3 regions of the Paenibacillus sp. SAF-068 genome follow, and region 3 is predicted to be linked to each of the others. Evidence: predicted binding sites of a transcription regulator. Region 3 holds the regulator's gene; each other region holds the start of a gene.
What was found. The regulator Rex, encoded in region 3, represses fermentation and respiration genes when NADH is low (regulators of the CRP and FNR family bind a similar motif). The targets are predictions, from matches to a motif close to TTGTGAAATATTTCACAA.
Positions count from the first base shown of each region.

Region 1 (4,883 bases), on a different contig from region 3:
CCGGTTCGTATTGAATATGAATTGACGGATAAAGGTAGAGCGCTCCAGCCTGTCATGAATCAAATTCAAGACTGGGCTGAGAAGTGGGTTGACTGACGAATAAGCAATATTACTCACTTGCGTTGCATGAAAGGCATAGACTCCTGATTTCTGTGGAAATCAGGGGTTTTTGTCTTAAGTATAACGTGGATCGTCGTTTTTCTCTTGGGCTATGCACATGTTGTCATGAGTTGTAGTATAATCTATAGAAAATGGCCACAGACGGCCGGAGCGAAGGAGGCCCACTTGTCATGAGAGAAGAAAGCTTATCCCGCGAAGTACGCTACGGCAAGAAAGATATTGCAGAACTTGAGAGCGCATCCATTCAGGTCCATCTAATCTACAAAAAAGCTGCAGAGTTATTCAAGCACACAGCATATTCCCAATCGGTTAAGGACGATCTAGTCGAAGTGAATAGGCATTCTGTGAACAGCGATGGTCCGAGATTAGCTCCGGCGGTGCTGCAAAAATGGATTCAAACGTCCAGGGGCTGGAAGTGTATCGGATGTGAACTGAGCGAACCTGATTCAAGGATGTCGCAGATGGAAGAAACAATACAGGGTAAGCAGTTGATTCTGGATGTGGGTGTAGGGCGGTTGGCTCAGGCAGAAATGCTGATTCAGGCGGTTGTCTGGTCCCAATATGAGAAGATTCGAATGTTTGCACCATGGCTTGGTGATGAACCCTTTTATAGTGTGCAGGAACTGGATGTCATTGCCCGTTATATTGTTCCTACCTATTTCTCGGAACGGCCTTTGCATGAGCAAGGGAAGGTATTCAAGGTACATCAACAATATGGGCAGATTCCGTTGTATCAGGAGTATGTAGACGCACCTTCATGTTGTGTGCAGGTAGACGGTGGATTGCTTGAAGGGCGATTGCTTACAGGTGTATATGTATCTGAGGAGCAGTTCTTCGGGCTTAATCCCTATCTGAAAGATGGCGATGGAGGACGGACATACATGCAGGCTTGTGTCCAATAAAGCATAACCATGGAGATCTGATCATTGCTTAATATAGGAGAGCCTGGATGCAGGCTCTCTTTCTTGTACAAGCCCGATTTGGAGGGGCATACAAAAAGTAACGGCTTTGACACTTTTTTTTGTTGAAGGTTGTGCCATAATAGAGGTTATGGACAACAGGGTGAATGATTTTACGCAGGGTGGTGTTACCTACATGATGAAGAAAATCCCCGGTTACATAGGTGTATGTTTGCTCCTACTGGCGATCCTGGCTGGTTGCAGTGAGACACAGCCTTCTGAGCAGCCAATTGTCAAAGAGACAGAAACAGCGAATACGATTACAGTGGCTGTCGATGGCAGTACGTTTTTGCCTGATGCAACAAAGTCCATTAAGCGAGATTTTAGTGAGGGTTTGACACTCAAAAAAGCATTACTTAATAGCGGACTGGTTGATTTTACGGCAGATGGCAAACGGATTCAATCCGTTGGTGAAGTGTCTCTGGATTCTTCGCTTAGCTGGGCTGTCAAATTAAATGGCAAGGATATTGAACAGGAAAATTGGAACATGGAGCTTCATGCCAAAGATGAAGTGATCATTTACGTGAAAGCCGCTGACAGTGGGGGAGATGGCGTTGCCTATCAGACAACGTTACTCAAGGTGAGCGGTGGAAACATTATGCCAACCCTGAATCGTCAATATGCCGGAGTCTATGTTCAAGAGTGCACCGTTCGCGATGTGTTGAAGTCCAGCGGGATTGTAAGAATGTCGGAGAATAACAAATTCGTCGTTTCGGTGGAGAATGTCACACCTCGCATGAATGAGCGGTGGGTTATTATGGTGAATGACAAGGAATTAATGGAAAATGGTTTGGACATGAAATTGAATCCACGTGATGCGGTAAAGCTTGAATTGACCAATGCATCCTAAGTATACGAAGAAGCCCAATCTCTATTCAGAGAACTGGGCTTTTTTTCAATATAATATATAAGCAACATTCGATTAGCATAGTCAAATATTAAATACGACAGATCTCGTTCGGGCAAAGTTCACAATGACAGATCCCTTGCAGCATCTTCAGATCTTTGATGACGATCATGCCATTGTCATATTCAATCGCATCTTTCTTGCGCAGATCGCTTAACATGCGGTTTACACTTTCACGGGTAGCTCCGATCATATTGGACAGGTCCGTGTGTGTAATTTTTTTGTGAATAATGACATGCTCTCCATGAGGCTCACCATACGAATTCGACAACCGAATGAGGGTGGAGCAAAGCGCACCTGGTTTGCCATATAACATGAGATCCCGGAACTTCGTCTGTGTCAGCCGGTGGTGGATGCCCATCCATTTCATAAAGTCGATCGCGAAGTCACAATGCTGGCAGATTAGCATCTCCAGGTCCTTATGCTCCAGTACACCGATCTCACTGTCCTCCAGCACTTCCGCTGAGAAGGTATGTTTAGAGCCAAAGAAGGGATCAGCCTGCCCAATCATATCACCGGATTGATACATGTACATGATCAGTTCCTTGCCTTCATCCGTGGATTTGGTGATCTGGGCACGGCCCCGTTTCATATAATAAAGTTTGTCAGAGACGTCTCCTTCCCAGTACAGATGTGTACCTTCCGGATAAGTTCTATCTTTCATGGTAACCAGCAGATGGTTGAAATTCGCTTCCGAGAAACAGTTGGTATTGCCGCGCTTTTCCAGTACAGTCGTTAGTTCCATCATAAGTCTATCTCCCCTTTGTGTCCATCGGATGGACTTCTGTAGCTTACAGTAGCCTCCGAGGTTTGCCGCAAACCGTTGCCGTCCTGATCAGGGTCATCTCGGCCGGGAGGAAGGACGGTACAAATTGCGGTGGTTCAATTTTTAAGTTCAGTATATACCTAATCTTACCGTTTGAGGGGGAAGGAAAGGGGGCAAAAATGACGAAATTTCAAACATTGTGATTAAATTCACTTTTATTGGAGAGCATGATTTTTATAGCCCTATATTTTATATAGGAAGGAAAAATGATTGGATGCAGGACACTACAAAACTTAAATTAAATTTGCTATACTTTGTGAAAAAAATCACATAATTAAATTTATTGACATGTTACGATGTGAATGTAAAGAAGAGAGACAAACCAATACGAACCTTTAGGAGGATGAGGGAGATGGCTGTAAAGAACGAGGTCGCCCCAGCAAAAGAACCGACAGCAGGTCAGTATATTCAAACGTTAATCGACAAAGCGAATAAAGCACACGCCGCATTCATGAAGATGGATCAGATGCAGATTGACCGGATTGTGCAAGCGATGGCGCTTGCGGGTCTGGATAAACACATGATGCTCGCCAAGATGGCCGTAGAAGAAACAGGCCGCGGAGTATATGAGGATAAAATCACTAAAAATATATTTGCAACAGAATATGTGTACCACAGCATCAAGTATGACAAAACCGTAGGTGTGATTGAAGATAACGAGTATGAGAGCTTCCAGAAAATTGCGGAGCCGGTTGGTATTATTATGGGGATTACACCCGTCACGAATCCAACATCAACGACGATGTTTAAAGCACTGATCTCCATCAAGACGCGTAACCCGATTATCTTTGGTTTCCACCCATCTGCACAGAATTGTAGCCGGGAAGCTGCCAAAATCCTGCGTGATGCAGCGGTGAAGCATGGTGCCCCAGAGGATTGTATCCAGTGGATTGATGATCCTTCCATGGATCGTACGAACGAACTGATGAATCACAATGATGTGGCTCTCATTCTGGCAACAGGCGGATCAGGCATGGTACGTGCAGCGTATAGCTGCGGTAAACCTGCACTGGGCGTAGGGCCGGGTAACGTACCTTGCTTTATTGAGAAAAGCGCAGATATCAATCAGGCAGTGACGGATTTGATCCTGTCGAAGTCCTTCGACAACGGCATGATCTGTGCTTCCGAGCAAGCAGTCATCATTGAAGAGCCGATCTTTGATCAAGTGAAGAAAAAAATGATTGCAAATGGCTGTTACTTTGTTAACAAGGATGAAGCAGCAAAATTGACAGCAGGAGCAATTAATGCCGAGAAATGTGCTGTAAATCCTGCGATTGTTGGTCAATCTGCCGTAAGCATTGCGAAGTTGTGCGGTATTGAAGTTCCGGCAGGTACCAAAATTCTCGTGGCCGAGATTGAAGGGGTAGGTACGAAATTTCCATTGTCGGCTGAGAAATTAAGTCCGGTACTGGCTTGTTACAAAGTCAAAACGGCAGCAGAGGGTATTGAACGTGCAGCAGAAGTGGTTGCTTTTGGCGGCATGGGTCACTCCTCGGTTATCCACTCCACAAATGAAGAAGTGATTGGCAAATTCGCAGATCGTCTGCAAACTGGACGGATTATTGTGAATTCACCATCTACACACGGTGCCATCGGGGATATCTACAACACGAACATGCCGTCATTGACACTGGGATGCGGATCATACGGACGTAACTCGACTTCTTCCAACGTAACCGCTGTGAACTTAATCAATGTGAAAAGGGTGGCTCGCCGTACCGTGAATATGCAATGGTTCAAAGTGCCGAATAAAGTCTACTTCGAAAAAGGGGCAACGCAGTATCTTGCCAAAATGCCTGACATCACACGTGTTGCCATTATCACGGATGCCATGATGGTGAAACTGGGATATGTGGAAAAGGTAGAACACTACCTGCGTCAACGCCAAATGCCAGTAGCAATCGAAGTATTCTCCGATGTAGAGCCAGATCCGTCCACAACAACGGTAGATCGCGGAACCGAAATGATGCGCCGCTTCCAGCCAGACTGCATTATCGCACTCGGCGGTGGATCACCAATGGATGCTGCGAAAGCCATGTGGTTGTTCTATGAATATCCGGATACGGACTTC
Region 1 is NZ_JBQCJX010000002.1:821,828-826,710, forward strand. Features, by position in the region: gene ACTHPG_RS17525 (winged helix-turn-helix transcriptional regulator) at 1-96, shown strand, start outside; gene ACTHPG_RS17530 (hypothetical protein) at 291-1,022, shown strand; gene ACTHPG_RS17535 (hypothetical protein) at 1,216-1,929, shown strand; gene ACTHPG_RS17540 (Crp/Fnr family transcriptional regulator) at 2,018-2,734, opposite strand; gene adhE (bifunctional acetaldehyde-CoA/alcohol dehydrogenase) at 3,165-4,883, shown strand, end outside.
Region 1: a site for Rex is predicted at 3,067-3,084, ahead of adhE (bifunctional acetaldehyde-CoA/alcohol dehydrogenase). Genes of this name have one in related genera too.

Region 2 (4,883 bases), on a different contig from region 3:
TGGCTGACTATGAGCTGACACCGGACGTAGCAATTGTTGATCCGGAGTTCGTGTACTCCCTGCCTAGAACGGCTGTTGCAGATACAGGTATGGACGTACTGACGCATGCGATTGAAGCTTATGTGTCTGTCATGGCGAATGATTACACGGATGGACTTGCGATCAAAGCAATTCAACTGGTATTCCAATACCTGGAGCAATCGGCACTGCAAGGAGATAAATTGGCTCGTGAGAAAATGCATAATGCTTCCACCATTGCCGGTATGGCGTTTGCCAATGCATTCCTGGGCATTAACCACAGCTTGGCGCATAAATGGGGCGGTCAGTATCACACCGCGCACGGACGCACCAATGCAATCCTGATGCCGCACGTCATTCGTTACAACGCGAAAAAACCGACCAAATTTGCATCGTTCCCGAAATATTCGCACTTTGTAGCGGATGAGCGGTATGCCGAGATTGCACGGATTCTGGGATTGCCTGCACGTACGACAGAAGAAGGCGTAACGAGTCTCATCAATGCCATTCGCAAACTGAACAAAACATTGGGGATTGAAGAATCGTTCCAGGAAATTGGGTTTGATGCCAAAGACTTCGAAGCACATGTGGATTATCTGGCAGACCGTGCCTTCGAGGACCAATGTACAACCGCCAATCCGAAGTTGCCGTTGGTCACTGAACTGGCTGATGTATACCGCAACGCTTTCTACGGAAAGTTTGAATAATGATTTAGAACGAAGAGAGTGCCTTGCGGCCAAGAAGATCAGGGTTCCCCGAGAGGGGAGCCCCGATTGCCGTCCTTCACACCCTAACGAAGAGGGCAGAAAAAAAGAGAAGCGAAGCATCTGTTTTTCAGAGTTTATTCTAAGATTTGGTTTGTTGCTCCGAGCATAGAGGAGCAAAGGGGTTCTTAAAGAGGTTACACGGAATCCGTGATGTGATCGTTTGAGCCAGATGTTCACACAATAACGGAGGGGAGAGAAAAACGGAGAAGGCGAAGCGTCCATTTTTCGGGAAACGATTTGAAGATTTGTCTGCTCCAAGTACAGCAGAGCGATGGTTCCCAAAGGAGGCAGGACGGAATCCGGGATGCGGCCGTTTGAACAAGAATGAGAGAGTTCACACGAGAACGGAGGGGAGAGAAAAAAACTGAAGAAGCGAAGCGTTCGCCTTTATCCCCGGATTTTCACTTTTGAAAAAGTGAATCAAAAAAATCCGGGGATAACAGCGATCGGAAGGTTATTCTCTCCACGGAGTGACCAAGTGTGAATTACCAGATGTGTTCAATGGGACACAGCGCAGGTGGAGTGAGTTAGTTCACTGACTTTGTGACATAAATCACAGATGATGAAAGCACCAAGACGTATACTGAAAATGTAAGAAAAACATTCATTCCGCGGTTCCGGTTCCCAAGTAGAGAGAACATGTTCCGGTTTATGTGAAACAATTCACATTAATCGCGGCTCTGGGCACACAATGCTACGAATGAGGCAAGATGTTATGTGTCCAGAAATCCAAATTAGTGGAGGGATTAAGATGTCGGTGATTGAAAAAGATGTCAAACAACAAACAGGCTGGAGAAACTTTACCAAAGGAACATGGACCAAATCCGTAGATGTGAATGATTTTCTGGCACACAACTTGTCTCCGTATTACGGTGATGAAGCATTTCTCGCAGATGCAACCCAGAATACCAAAGAATTGTGGGAGATTGTATCTGATCTGACCAAAAAAGAACGGGATAACGGCGGTGTCCTTGACGTTGATGTGAACACACCAGCGACTATTGTTTCTCACCAACCAGGTTATCTGGATCAATCCAAAGAGCAGATTGTCGGCGTTCAGACCGATGCTCCATTCAAACGTTCCATTCAACCAACAGGCGGAATCCGGATGATGATTGATGCATGTGAAGCATACGGCTTCGAATTGCCTCAAGGTGTCATTGATATATTTACAAACATTCGCAAAACACATAACCAGGGTGTATTCGATGCTTATACTTCCGACATGCGTGCAGCGCGTAAAGCAGGGATTATTACAGGTCTGCCAGATGCGTACGGCCGTGGCCGGATCATCGGTGACTATCGTCGTGTAGCTTTGTACGGGGTAGACTTCCTGATCCGTAACAAAAAAGGGGAATTGAACGCACTCGAAGTTGATGTCATCGATGAAGATGTCATTCGTTTGCGGGAAGAATTGTCTGAGCAGATTCGTGCATTGCAGGAATTGAAGCAATTGGGCGAAATGCATGGGTTCGATATTTCCTTGCCAGCGACAACAGCAAAAGAAGCATTCCAATGGTTGTACTTCGGTTATCTCGCTGCCATCAAAGAGCAGAACGGTGCTGCGATGTCCCTGGGACGTGTATCTTCCTTCCTGGATATCTACATTGAGCGTGACCTGCAAGAAGGCATCTTGTCCGAAGAACAGGCTCAGGAACTCGTTGACCATTTCGTAATGAAACTGCGGATTGTCAAATTCCTGCGTACACCGGATTACAACGAATTGTTCAGTGGAGATCCAACATGGGTGACGGAGTCCATTGGCGGTATGTCTGTGAATGGTGAAACACGCGTAACCAAAAACAGCTTCCGTTTCCTGCATACCCTGCACAACCTGGGACCTGCACCAGAGCCAAACCTGACTGTACTATGGTCCACGAAGCTTCCAGAAACTTTCAAAGATTATTGCAGTAAAGTATCCATCGAAACCAGTTCAATCCAGTATGAAAATGATGATCTGATGCGTCCGATCTACGGAGACGATTATGGTATTGCTTGTTGTGTATCAGCGATGAAGATCGGTAAACAAATGCAATTCTTCGGCGCTCGTGCCAACCTGGCCAAAGCTCTCCTGTATGCGATCAACGGTGGTCGTGACGAGAAATCCGGAGCACAGGTCGGACCTGAGTATCCTGCCATCACAAGTGAAGTGCTGGATTACAATGAGGTCATGAAACGCTTCAAACCAATGATGGAGTGGCTCGCAAAGCTGTACATGAACACCCTTAACGTCATTCACTACATGCACGACAAATACAGCTATGAGCGTATCGAAATGGCGTTGCATGACCGTGACATTGTACGTACGATGGCTTGTGGTATCGCAGGTCTCTCGGTTACAGCAGATTCACTGAGTGCAATCAAATATGCCAAAGTAAAACCAATTCGTAACGAGCAAGGCATCGCTGTTGATTTTGAAATCGAAGGAGACTTCCCTTGTTACGGTAATAATGAAGACAGTGTAGACAGCATTGCTGTTGAACTGGTTGAGAACTTCATGGGCATGATTCGCAAGCACAAAGCATACCGTAACGCAATACCAACACAATCCGTTCTTACGATCACTTCCAACGTGGTATATGGTAAGAAAACAGGGACTACACCGGATGGTCGTAAAGCAGGTGAACCATTTGCTCCAGGTGCGAACCCAATGCATGGTCGTGACAAAAAAGGCGCATTGGCATCCCTGGGCTCTGTAGCCAAATTGCCTTATGAACACAGTCTTGACGGTATTTCGAATACCTTCTCCATCGTGCCAAAAGCCTTGGGTAAAGAGGAGACTACACGTAAATCCAATCTGACTGCGATGATGGATGGTTACTTCGGTCAACACGCTCATCACCTGAACGTTAACGTATTTGATCGTCAGCAACTGATTGATGCGATGGATCATCCGGAAAACTATCCGCAACTGACTGTACGGGTATCCGGCTATGCGGTCAACTTCATTAAACTGACTCGTGAACAACAGTTGGATGTCATCAACCGTACGTTCCATGGCTCGATGTAAGTAATTTGCAAGTGCAAGTAGAAGACCGCTAGAGTAAGGCATTCCATATCATATCAAACGCACAGCGGATGCGGATACAGAAAGGAAGAGGCAACATGGTTAACGGACATATTCATTCACTCGAAACTTTCGGGACGGTTGACGGCCCAGGCATCCGCTTCGTGCTTTTTATGCAAGGATGTCTACTCAAGTGTCAGTACTGCCACAACCCTGATACATGGGCGCTGGATGGTGGAAAAGAAATGACGCTAGAGGAGGTATTGGCTGAAATTGAGCCATATCTGACCTACTACCGCAGTTCTGGAGGCGGACTCACGATATCTGGCGGAGAACCAACGCTGCAGGCTCACTTCGTAGCTGAAATCTTCAAAGAGGTGAAACGCCGCTGGGGATTGCATACCACACTGGACAGCAACGGATTTAACGAACCGGAACGAATTCATGATCTGTTGGATCACACGGACCTGGTTCTGCTGGATCTCAAGCATATTGATGACGAGAAACATATCAAGCTGACAGGAAAATCCAACGAGAGAACGTTGAAAACGGCCAAGTGGTTATCGGAGCAAGGTCGGAAAATGTGGATACGTCACGTGTATGTGCCTGGCATTCATAACGAGGAAGAGGATCTGCTTAACCTCGGACGGTTTATTGGAACATTAAATGGCGTCGAAAAGTTCGAAATTCTTCCATACCATCAGATGGGGATCTACAAATGGGAAGCGCTCGGCAAAGTATATCCACTGGATGGCGTTCCTTCGCCAAGTGAAGAAGAAGTGGAGCGGGCATATCGCCTGATCGAACAAGGTCGCCAGGAAACGGCTGGCGTGACTTCTCCCGGTAAGTAATCTACCTTTATATATCAACCAAGCAGTCCTTGCGAACCTACTTCGCAGGGGCTGTTTTTTTGGTTTCTCAACATGAGCCAAGGGCGATTATTGGTTCAGTGAAGGATTTTATCCCTCCATTGATGAATTGTCATCCTTACGATGTAAGCTCCGGCTTTTTATAATCAGAGTGTAAAGCCAAATGCTCAATATCTTGAGGAGGGTCAACCAGATGAAAAAAGGAATGACATTACTGCTTTC
Region 2 is NZ_JBQCJX010000002.1:826,880-831,762, forward strand. Features, by position in the region: gene adhE (bifunctional acetaldehyde-CoA/alcohol dehydrogenase) at 1-725, shown strand, start outside; gene pflB (formate C-acetyltransferase) at 1,537-3,795, shown strand; gene pflA (pyruvate formate-lyase-activating protein) at 3,891-4,643, shown strand; gene ACTHPG_RS17560 (ABC transporter substrate-binding protein) at 4,855-4,883, shown strand, end outside.
Region 2: a site for Rex is predicted at 1,437-1,454, ahead of pflB (formate C-acetyltransferase). Genes of this name have one in related genera too.

Region 3 (4,883 bases):
TGGCCGTATTCTGGATACCATTGATTTTCTGAAGATTACATTCCCATCACTGGGTTCGTATCAACTCGGTTATGTGTCATCTGAATTTGGATTTCAACATGATCGACCTCATCAGGCAGACAGTGATGCACTGGCGACAGCCTATGTATTGCTCAAGTGTCTGGATGAATTAAAGGAATTACCACTCATAACGATTCAGCGGCTCAGTGACCTGTTCGCACCAGAAGACAGTGACTTGGGTTGGTTCCTGGACGGGATGCGCAGTGAGAAGGAAGCGGAGCCGATTCAGGATCTGGACGGACACACCTATTATCGGCAGCTTGCTCTTAATGTAAGTGATTGGACTGATATTGGTGCACCACGTGACGAGCGGGAGGGTAATCCCCTCGATGGTGTAACTTTCGAACAGTTTATGGACCAGGTTCGGGAGAACCTGAAGGATACATTGGATCATTACGAAGAGCGTGAAGCGCAGACTCAGATGTTCAGCAGTGTAAGGCAAGCCCTGGATGAAGAGAAACATCTCTTGATCGAAGCTGGAACGGGGACAGGTAAATCTCTGGGATATCTGTTGCCTGCTATTTACGAAAGTGTAAAGCAAGAACAGAAAGTCATGGTCAGCACGCATACGATCAATCTGCAGGAGCAATTGAGAGAGCGGGACATTCCAATGCTGACCCAAGTGGTTCCGTTTCCTTTTAAGGCTGCTGTCTTCAAAGGACGTGGACACTACCTGTGCCTGCGCAAATTTGAACACAAAATCAATAAACGTGAATTCGCCACACCCAAAGAGGATTATTTCACAGCCGCTCAGATGATTGTGTGGCTTACACAGACCGAAACTGGAGATGACGAGGAACTTAACCTTAGCGGACGCGGAGGCGACTTCTGGGAGACGGTACAGAGCGAATCCGAGTCGTGTCTGGGAAGATCCTGTCCATGGTTCCGCAAATGTTTCTATCATCGCGCCAAACATGAGGCCGGGTTGTCTGATATCGTTATTACCAATCACTCCAAATTGTTTACGGATGTGAAGGCAGCTCATCAGCTTCTGCCAGCCTATGAGAGTCTTGTGATCGATGAGGCTCATCATCTCGAGGATGTAGCTGGTAAGCATCTTGGAATGCATATGAAATATTTCACGCTGGTTCATACGCTCACCCGTCTGTTTAAAGACAGTCGTAATGGACAACTGCCTATGCTTCGTTCGCAGTTATCCGGGCATGAGAATTCGGTGCAATGGGGCTCCATGGTGGATCAGATGTTCCCGCTGGCTGTTGAGGTCAAGGAACTGTGGGATCGTATGAGTGATGCCCTGTTCGGACTTTTGCCTGAACGAAGTGATGCTTCACCGGGCGAGACCGGGCAATTTTCCCTGCGACTGAAGGCATCTCAGAAACCTGCGAAATGGCAGGAGTTGCAGGAACTGGAGAACCAGATCTATGTAACTCTGGGTGATCTGGTTCGCAGAGGGGACAAATTGCTGCTTGAGGTGAAAGAGGATCAGGATGATTATCAATCGGATAGTCTGATCACGGACATTACAGGACTGCTGAAAGATCTGACCACATTGAAGGATAATCTACGTTTCTTCATGCGTATGGATGATGCCAAAACGGTGTACTGGATGGAAGCCAGCGGCCAGTTCCGCAGTAAATCGCTTCAATTGTATGCCGTACCTGTAGATGTCAGTGCACAACTTAAAGATCTATTTTTTGATAAAAAGAAAAGCGTTGTGCTTACATCAGCTACGCTCTCTGTAGATAAGTCATTCCAGTTCATGATTGAGCAGCTTGGCTTGCAAGAAGCCTCTGAGAATAATCGCCTCTTAACGTCGATGCTGCCATCACCGTTCAACTATCGCGATCAGGCACTTCTGGTGATTCCGCGTGATTTCCCAAGTGTGAAGGGCAGTGTGGGTGATGCGCACTTTGTCAATATGCTGGTGCAGTCACTCGCAGAGACCGCAATTGCCACGCGTGGACGCATGATGGTTCTGTTTACCTCATACAAGATGCTGCGACAGGTCTATGACCCGCTGAAGGAGGCACTGTCCGGTAACGACATCTCATTGTTGGGCCAAGGCGTAGACAGTGGTAGCCGCTCCAAGTTGACTCGCAGGTTCCAGGAGGCCAAAGCTACGGTACTTCTGGGCACAAGCAGCTTCTGGGAAGGTGTGGATATCCCGGGAGAAGCTCTAACCTGTCTCGCTATTGTGAGATTGCCTTTCCAGCCGCCGAATCATCCGTTGGTGGAAGCCAAGAGTGAGTTGCTTCAGGAACAGAAGAAGAATCCGTTCATGAAACTGTCCGTGCCGCAAGCGGTCATTCGTTTCAAGCAAGGATTTGGCAGATTGGTGCGTACAGCAAAGGACAGAGGCATTGTCATTGTTTATGATACTCGGGTGATTGAAGCGTACTATGGTAAATTCTTTTTATATTCATTACCTGGTCCAAAAATGGAGCATATGCTCACGGAGCAGATGGTTCCACGAATTACCGAGTGGTTAGAAGCACCTGCTAATGAACAGGAGTAGTGGTTATTTATTCGCTGTATCATTGCGTGACACTATCGATTGGCGTTAAACTTTATTAGATATTTCCGTATCCGATAAGCAATTGCACGTAAGAACTTATAACCTAAATTACAAAGAGCATTCTGTATGAAATATCACGTCTATCTCTGTGTTTATACAGAATGCTCAACTTTTCATCTATTATTTTATCGTAGGCTTGGTAAGGGGGAGCAAGAATGAAATCGGATAAAATTTCGGAAGCGGTGGTACGACGTCTGCCTGTATACTTGCGCTATTTGAGTGAGTTGCATCAGCGTGAGGTGGCTACTGTTTCTTCTCAAGAGCTTGGACAGCGGCTGGATCTGAATCCGGCCCAAATTCGAAAAGACCTGGCTTATTTCGGTGATTTTGGTCGTAAAGGGATCGGGTATGATGTTTCCTATTTGATCGAGAAAATTCGTCACATACTCAAAATTGATCAGCAAATCAATGTAGCTTTGGTAGGTGCGGGTAACCTCGGACAAGCCTTGTCCAACTACAACGCATATCTGAAAGATAACATGAAGATTGTTGCAGTATTCGATGCATATGGACCGAAGATTGGTAGTCAGATCAACAGTTTAAAAGTAAAACCAATGAATGAATTAACGGAAGCGGTTAAAGCAGATAACATCCGCATCGGAATTATTACCGTTCCGGATACGGAAGCTCAAAACGTAGCCGATCAGCTGATTGAATCCGGAATCGAAGCGATCCTTAATTTTGCACCAACCATTCTAAAAACACCGCCGCACATCCGCATTCATCATGCTGACTTTACAACGGATCTGCTAAGTTTGGCCTATTACTTGGAGACTGGAAAGGACGAAGAGCAAGATGACGACAAATAGATGGGTAATCCACAACGGCAAATTTGCCGTGAATGAAGGCACAACCTGGAACGTGGTTCAAGGATACATGGTTGTCGAGAATGACAAGATTGTGCATATTGGTGAGACATTGCCGGATGGAGACGAAAATTGTACCAAAGTGGATGGAAAAGGGTTGTTCTTCCTGCCGGGTCTGATCAATACGCATGGTCATGCAGCGATGTCATTGCTTAGAGGGCACGGAGATGATCTTGCGTTGCAAGTATGGTTGCAGGAAAAAATGTGGCCGATGGAAGCGAAAATGACTTCAGAAGACGTATACTGGGGAACTTCGCTATCCGTGCTTGAAATGTTGAAAGGCGGAACTACAGCGTTCCTGGATATGTATGATCACATGGATCAAGTTGCCAAAGTGGTGGAACAATCCGGCGTTAGAGCAGCACTGGCACGTGGAGTAATCGGACTCTGCTCGGAAGAGGAGCAATTGCGGAAGCTGGAGGAGTCGGCTGCGTTTGCACGCGAGTGGAATGGACAGGCAGATGGTCGCATTACAACCGTAATCTCGCCACATGCACCATATACATGCCCTCCAGACTACATAGAGAAGCTTGTACAGGTCGCCAACGACCTGAACCTTCCCCTGCATACCCATATGTCGGAAACGCTTCGTGAAGTCGAACAGAACGTCACAGACTACGGATTGCGTCCTGTCGCACATCTGGAGAAATTGGGCTTTTTCTCCCGTCCATCTCTGGTTGCACATGCGGTACATCTGAATGACGAAGAGATTGAGATTTTGGCCCGTCACGATGTGGCAGTATCCCATAACCCGGGAAGTAACCTGAAACTGGCCTCCGGTGTTGCACGGGTACCTGCGTTGCTGAAAGCAGGAGTTACCGTGTCACTCGGAACAGACGGACCGGCAAGCAACAACAACCTGGATATGTTCGAAGAAATGAGACTGGCTGCATTGATCCACAAAGGTGTGTCGGGTGACCCGACAGCTGTGCCAGCAGGCGAAGCATTACTACTCGGAACGTCATATGGTGCTAAATCCATCTTCTTGAACAATACCGGAGCACTCCGGGTTGGCATGAAGGCTGATTTTATCGCCCTGGATATTGAACAGGCACATTTCTACCCGCATACAGACCTGATCTCGCATACAATCTACTCGGCTTCTGCCAAAGATGTGGAGCACGTATGGGTCGATGGGAAACAAGTGGTGAAACATGGCGAATGTCTGACGCTGGATGAAGAGCGCATTTTGCGTGAGTCTCAATTGGCATTTGATGGTCTGCTTGCTCGATAATTGCAGGTCAGAGCATCTTAGGGAAAGGAAGTTCGGCTTTTGAAGAAAAAAAAGAAGTGGATATGGATTTCGCTGCTTGCACTGGTTCTGATTCTGTTTGGACTTCAGCGTTATTACGTGTATGTCACGCAGGACCAGCGCAAGGAAGAATCGCTCGCCATACAGGCAGCACAGGAACAACTGGGCA
Region 3 is NZ_JBQCJX010000001.1:3,055,944-3,060,826, reverse strand. Features, by position in the region: gene dinG (ATP-dependent DNA helicase DinG) at 1-2,536, shown strand, start outside; gene ACTHPG_RS13175 (redox-sensing transcriptional repressor Rex) at 2,752-3,405, shown strand; gene ACTHPG_RS13170 (amidohydrolase) at 3,392-4,696, shown strand; gene ACTHPG_RS13165 (DUF5590 domain-containing protein) at 4,736-4,883, shown strand, end outside.